Regions from separate parts of the Streptomyces sp. NPDC050619 genome, predicted to be linked through region 1. Evidence: riboswitches for the same ligand, from Rfam matches in the RefSeq annotation. Region 1 holds a riboswitch; each other region holds the start of a gene.
What was found. A riboswitch is a leader RNA that binds a small molecule or an ion and turns the genes downstream of it on or off. The one in region 1 is predicted to bind cobalamin.
Positions count from the first base shown of each region.

Region 2: linked by a shared signal. The riboswitch ahead of AB0I77_RS29475 (HoxN/HupN/NixA family nickel/cobalt transporter) and the one ahead of AB0I77_RS11140 (cobalamin biosynthesis protein) in region 1 are both predicted to bind cobalamin.
Region 3: linked by a shared signal. The riboswitch ahead of AB0I77_RS08985 (ribonucleoside-diphosphate reductase subunit alpha) and the one ahead of AB0I77_RS11140 (cobalamin biosynthesis protein) in region 1 are both predicted to bind cobalamin.

Region 1 is NZ_JBFAIR010000005.1:76,165-78,356, forward strand. Features, by position in the region: gene AB0I77_RS11130 (serine protease) at 1-261, opposite strand, end outside; gene AB0I77_RS11135 (CU044_2847 family protein) at 242-586, opposite strand; cobalamin riboswitch at 811-953, shown strand; gene AB0I77_RS11140 (cobalamin biosynthesis protein) at 1,051-1,992, shown strand; gene AB0I77_RS11145 (cobyric acid synthase) at 1,989-2,192, shown strand, end outside.
Region 2 is NZ_JBFAIR010000020.1:28,444-30,635, reverse strand. Features, by position in the region: gene AB0I77_RS29480 (metalloregulator ArsR/SmtB family transcription factor) at 204-554, opposite strand; cobalamin riboswitch at 634-859, shown strand; gene AB0I77_RS29475 (HoxN/HupN/NixA family nickel/cobalt transporter) at 886-2,046, shown strand; gene AB0I77_RS29470 (histidine kinase) at 2,134-2,192, shown strand, end outside.
Region 3 is NZ_JBFAIR010000004.1:135,521-137,712, reverse strand. Features, by position in the region: gene AB0I77_RS08985 (ribonucleoside-diphosphate reductase subunit alpha) at 1-1,308, opposite strand, end outside; cobalamin riboswitch at 1,431-1,572, opposite strand; partial or broken gene AB0I77_RS08980 (GNAT family N-acetyltransferase) at 1,609-1,680, opposite strand; gene mctP (monocarboxylate uptake permease MctP) at 1,967-2,192, opposite strand, start outside.

The DNA of each region.
Region 1 (2,192 bases):
TCCGGTCACCGGACGCCACTGGGTCACGGTGGCCCTCAGCCGGGAGGAGGGCGGGGTCAGCAGGGGGAAGTCGACGGCCACGGGAGCGGTGGGCGGCACCGGGTCCGCCTCGCCGGTGCCGAGCGCGTCCGCGACGACGTGCGCGCACGTGCACAGGGTGCGCTCCGCGATCAGAAAGCCGCAGCCGGCGACCTGCCCGTCCGCGCTCCAGAACCGTGCGATACCCCGCGGGAGTTCGTCATCAGGAGCGGTCGTCGCCATCACGCTGCCCCGGGATGACGGACTCGTCCGGATTCGCCCACTGCATACTCACCGTGAAGTGCGCCTCGGTCGCCCCCCGCGCCACCACGACCCCCGCCTCCGCGCTGAGCGTGATCCCGAACTCGACGGTCACCGATCCGGGCGGTCTCGGCAACGCGCGGGCGCCGTCGACCACCGCGCCGAGCGCGGGCCGCACTCGGGCGAGGGCCTGCTGGAGGGTCTCGGCCGCACCCGCGACCACTGCGCCGCGCGACACACGCCGCACCCCGGCCGGCCCGTCCCCGGCCACCTCCAGCAGCACGATCTGACCGTCGTCGAGGAGCATCTCGCCCACGTACGCCACCGTGCGTCCCCTCCCGCATCCACCGCGCCCCCGTATGAGGCATGGGTGATATTGCAGGCGCTCACGTTCCGCGTTCACAAGCGGGTTCGTCGAATGCCGCCCGTGGAGGGGAATTCCGTTCAAGCAGGTCCCGTCGGCCGCCCCGCCGTGCTAGCGATGTGGGCCTCAGCACACTCCGCTCTCGCAGGTCAACAGCAAGTTGACGGCCCTTCCAACCCCGTGGTGGACTGCCGGAGCCAATACGGCGGCAGGAGAGGAAGCCGGTGCGAATCCGGCGCGGTCCCGCCACTGTCACCGGGGTAGGAAGCCCCGGGAGCCAGGAACTCTCGCCGCCGGTCTCGTCGAACCAGGGCGTGGACACCCTGAGTGAGGACATATCGCCATGTGCGGCTGCCTGTTGAGGTTCACCACCAGCACCCTGTCTGTGACAGCGGTCGGCTGAGTCCATGCGTGCCGATCGCGTCTTCGCGTACGGCGCCGCCGCCGGCCTCCTCGGTGACCTGCTCCTCGGCGATCCACGCCGCGGGCATCCGGTCGCCGCGTTCGGGCGGGCCGCGGGTGCCGTGGAGCGGGTGTTGTGGCGGGACCACCGGGGGTGGGGCGCGCTGCATGCCCTCGTGTGCGCGGGTGGTGCCATGGCGCTCGGCGCCGTCGCCTCTCGTGCCGTACGGACGTCCCCTGCCGCCTCCGTCGCGCTGACCGGTGCCGCCACCTGGGCCGTCGTGGGCGGGACTTCGCTTGCCCGGGAGGCGCGTGGCATCGGGGGTGCGCTGGAGGCGGGGGACATCGAGGCCGCCCGGGCGCGGCTGCCGCGGTTGTGCGGGCGGGATCCGCAGGCCCTTGATGCCGATGGGATCGCTCGGGCTGTGGTGGAGTCCGTTGCTGAGAACACGTCCGATGCGGTGGTCGGGGCGCTGGTGTGGGGGGCCGTAGCCGGCGTACCCGGGCTGCTCGGGTTCCGGGCCGTGAACACCCTTGACGCCATGGTCGGGCACAAGTCGCCCCGGTATCGGCGGTACGGGTGGGCCTCCGCCCGGCTCGACGACCTCGCCGGGTGGCCGGGAGCGCGGCTGACCGCCGTACTGAGCGCGGTGGCGGGTCCGGATCCGCGCGGGGCCGTGCGGGCCTGGCGGGCGGACGCGGCGAAGCATCCGAGTCCCAACGCCGGGCCCGTGGAGGCGTCGTTCGCGGGGGCGCTCGGGGTACGGCTGGGCGGGACGTTGTCGTACGGCGGGCGGGTGGAGCATCGCCCGGTGCTGAACGGAGCGGGCCGCGCCGTCACCACAAAGGATGTCGAACGGGCCGTACGACTCTCGCAACGCGTCAGTTGGCTCGCTCTCGGCGGGTGCGTGGCCGCACGGCTTCTCACGAAGGGGCGTACCTCATGAACGGCGGTCTCCTCGTCGCCGGTACCACCTCCGACGCCGGCAAGAGTGTCGTCACCGCCGGGATCTGCCGGTGGCTGGTGCGGCAGGGGGTCAAGGTCGCTCCCTTCAAGGCGCAGAACATGTCCCTGAATTCGTTCGTGACGCGGGAGGGCGCCGAGATCGGGCGGGCGCAGGCCATGCAGGCGCAGGCCTGCCGGGTC
Region 2 (2,192 bases), on a different contig from region 1:
GCGCATTGCCGATCGCCGGTGTGCATCGTCCACGGCCTTCTCGTCCTGCAAGCATGCGCATCGCTCGATCATCACGCGCCGCGCCAGGGCTCACCGCGCGCAACCGCATCCGCGCCCGGCGAATCGCCCGAACGGGGCAGGCGGCCGAGATTGCCGATGCGGTCGGGCACTGACTGCGCGCTCGACGAACTCTCACCCGGCGTTCAACGCGCGCAGTGCTTCAGCAACTCCGAAGTCCGCTCGTCCACCACCCGGTACCGCACGATCCGGCCGTCTTTCGCCCCCTCCACGATGCCCGCCGTGCGCAGCAGGCGCAGGGCCTGGGAGACGGCGGTGTCCTTCATGCCGGTGGCGACGGCCAGGTCGGAGACGGCCAGCGGGCCGGCTCCGTGGAGGGCGAGGAGGAGGGCCAGGCGGCCGGGGTCGGCGAGGAGGGAGAAGCGGTCGGCCCAGGTGCGTACGTGATCGGGCTCGCCGACGGCGGCGATGGCATCGCAGACCCGATGTCCGTCGATGGTGCGCAGGCCGGCCCGCTCCGCGGGGACGAGGTGCATGGGGTCATCATCGCAGCTGCCTGTGCGGCCGGTGATGTCTTCTTCTCAACTTGCCTTGATACCTGAGCAGATATGCAGCCTTGCAGGTGTCGGCCGTGGCTTCTAGGGTGGGCGGGCCGTGGTGTTCGGGAAGACCGGTGACAGCCCTTCGGGGCTCAGGCCGGAGCGGCCCTCGCCACTGTGATCGGGTAGTTCCCGTCCCATGTACATCCCATGTACGACGCCACTGGCCCTCGGGCCGGGAAGGCAGGGGCGGGCGCGTCGACCCGTCAGCCAGGAGACCGGCCACGGCATCACGAAGCTGATCCACGAGGTGCTGGAGCGTGACTGTATGAGCGTGCCCAAAGGTGTGCCCCAGGGTGGTCCCCATGCTGCGCCCCATGGCGGTCCCCATGGCGGGTCCGAAATCGCCGCCGCCACTGGGTCCTTCCGCTGGCGCCGTGAGGACACCGTCCGTACCGCCGGGCTGCTGGGGGTGATCGTCGCCCTGCATGTCGTGGCCTTCGGGATTCTGTTCCTGCTGGTGATACCGAGTCACTACGAGATGGGCTCCAAGGCGTTCGGGGTCGGACTGGGCGTCACCGCGTACACGCTGGGCATGCGGCACGCCTTCGACGCCGACCACATCGCGGCGATCGACAACACCACCCGCAAACTGATGGCGGACGGCAAGCGGCCCGTGTCGGTGGGTTTCTGGTTCGCCCTCGGGCACTCCAGCGTGGTGGTCGTCATGGCGCTGCTGGTCGCCGGCGGGGCGAAGCTCGCGGGCACCCTGATGGACGACGGGTCCCGCAGCCACCAGATCCTCGGGACCGTCGGTACGACGGTTTCCGGATCGTTCCTGTATCTCATCGCCGCCCTCAACCTGGTCGCGCTCCTGGGCATCCTGCGCGTCTTCAGGGCCATGCGCGGCGGACGCTACGACGAGGCCGAGCTGGAGGCGCACCTCGACGCCCGCGGCTTCATGAATCGCGTGCTGGGCCGGTTCACCAAGTCCATCACCCGCCCCGGCCAGATGTTCCCGCTCGGTTTCCTCTTCGGCATCGGATTCGATACGACGACGGAGGTCCTGCTGCTGGCCATGGCCGGCAGCGGTGCCGCCGCCGGGCTGCCCTGGTACGCGATCCTGTGCCTGCCGCTGCTGTTCGCGGCGGGCATGAGCCTGTTCGACACGCTGGACGGCACGTTCATGAACTTCGCCTACCAGTGGGCGTTCTCCAACCCGGTGCGGAAGGTCTTCTACAACCTCGCCATCACCGGCCTGTCCATCGCGGTGGCCTTCTTCGTCGGCACCATCGAGCTGGTGGGCGTCCTGCACGACAAACTCGGCCTGCGCGACCGCGTCACCGGCTGGATCGCCGGCCTGGACCTGGACAACGTCGGCTACGTCATCGTCGGTCTGTTCGTGGTCGTCTGGGCAGCGGCCCTCGCGTACTGGCGGCTGGCCAGGGTCGAGGAGCGCTGGGCCGTCCGCCCTGCCGACACCGGCTGAGGGACCGTGTGAGGGTGTAGCGCGCTACACCCTCACACGGGTGCCTCCTCACCCGACCGCCCGGCCCGCGTCCTCTAGCTTTGCCCCATGTGGAAAACGGTCCAGCGCGCCGCGTGGGCCACGGTGCATCTCGTGGTGGCCGCGGC
Region 3 (2,192 bases), on a different contig from region 1:
GATCTCCGTGCAGAGGTTGGAGGAGTGGACGACGTGCCCCGGCTCGGCCGTCTGGTTGGCGGTGCGGTTGGCGGCGTCCTTGAAGGTCATCCAGCCGTTGCCGGTCTGCGCGAGGGTGCGCATCATACGGCCGTACAGGTCACGGGCGGGGATGGTCCTGCGCGCGAGGCCGGCTGCCTCCGCCTCGCGGTACGCCGCGTCGAACTCCTCGCCCCACAGGTCGGCCAGCTCGGGCGCGTCGGCGGGGGAGAAGAGGGACCACTGCTCGTCCGCGTTCACCCGGCGCATGAACTCGTCCGGGACCCAGTGCGCGAGGTTGAGGTTGTGCGTACGGCGGGCGTCCTCGCCCGTGTTGTCGCGCAGCTCCAGGAACTCCTCGATGTCGGAGTGCCAGGTCTCCAGGTAGACCGCCGCCGCGCCCTTGCGCCGGCCGCCCTGGTTCACGGCGGCGACCGAGGCGTCGAGGGTCTTCAGGAACGGGACGATGCCGTTGGAGTGCCCGTTCGTGCCCCGGATCAGCGAACCGCGGGAGCGGATGCGGGAGTAGGCGATGCCGATGCCTCCGGCGTGCTTCGAGAGGCGGGCGACCTGGTGGTAGCGGTCGTAGATGGAGTCCAGCTCGTCCTTGGGGGAGTCGAGGAGGTAGCAGGACGACATCTGGGGGTGGCGGGTGCCGGAGTTGAAGAGCGTGGGGGAGGAGGGGAGGTAGTCGAGGCGGCTCATGAGCCGGTAGAGCGCGGCGACTTCGTCGAGGGCCCTCGACGTGTCGTCCTCGGCGAGACCGGACGCCACCCGGAGCATGAAGTGCTGGGGCGTCTCGATGACGTTGCGCGTGAGGGGGTGCCGGAGCAGATAGCGGCCGTGCAGGGTGCGCAGGCCGAAGTAGCCGAAGCGGTCGTCGGCGTCCGGGTCGACGAGCGCGTCGAGGCGGTCGGCGTGGATGCGCACGAACTCGGCCGTACGGTCGGCGATGAGCCCTTCCCGATGTCCCACGGCGACGGACTCGGTGAAGGACGTGACGCCCTCGGAGGCGGCCTCGGCGGCGATGTTGATCGTCAGCAGCCGGGCGGCGAGCCGGGAGTAGGCGGGGTCCTCGGAGATGAGACCGGCCGCCGCCTCGGTGGCCAGCTCGCGCAACTCCGTGCCGTCCGCGTGCGCGGACCGGCCGCGCAGCGCGGCGGCGGCGACTCTGCCGGGGTCGGCGTCGGGGAGGTCGGCGGTCAGCTCGGTCAGGGTCCGCAGCAACGCGGCTTTGGGACCGTCGTTCTCCAGGGCTGCTGAAGCCGGTTCGGCTGGCGCGATGGTCACGTGGGGCTCTCCCTCGCTCGGCACGGGGGCCTTGCGGAGGGACAGGGGGGCGGCACGAGCGCACACGGCGTCGCGTCCACCGGCCCATTCCACGAGGCCCGGACGTCAGGGCACCCGACCGCACGGCCGGGCACGCTGTCGGCAGGTCCTCGGACTGAACAGGCGTGCGGATGCACGCGAGTACACCGTTGCGGGACAGTTCCGGATTCGCACCGGATTCCCCTGCGGCGACAGCGAGCACGAGCATACATCTTGTGCCGTGCTCGGGAAGCACCCCCCACATGTTGTGTCGCGTCGGTGTCAGAGCGTCAACTCGTAGGTGAGCAGAGTGATGTCGTCGAGGTGCGGGATCGGGTTCCAGTCGCGCTCGGGAGGCCAGGTCGTGAGGGACTCCGCCCTTCCGGATCGGACCACGGACAGGATCCGTGTCGCTGCCCGGTTGCGGCAGCGCCCATCAGCGGCCTCCGGCCGCGGGGGACGACCAGTGCGCCCAAGACCGTTCGGAGCGTGCCAGTAGGCGGACTCACTCCCGCTCACTGTGAAGGAACGGTGCGGACGAAGCCCAGACGTTCGTAGATGCGGTGGGCGGAGCGCATCGTCCGCTGGGTCGAAGACGGGCCGCCGGATATTTCACCGGCGGCCCGTGAGCACGTACGACTCAGTGTGCGGCGCCCGCCGTGGCCGGCGGCAGCTCCACCGCTACGCCGGGGTCGCCCGCGTCCGCCGTGTAGTCCGAGGGCTTCGTCTCGTCGATGCCCTCCGGAGCCTTCAGCGCCTTGAGGACGAAGGTCAGCACCACGGTGACCACCACGTTCAGCACGAACGCCGTCAGGCCGATGTAGCCGATCTCCCCGATGCCGGGGATCTCCTTCGCCGAGCCGCCG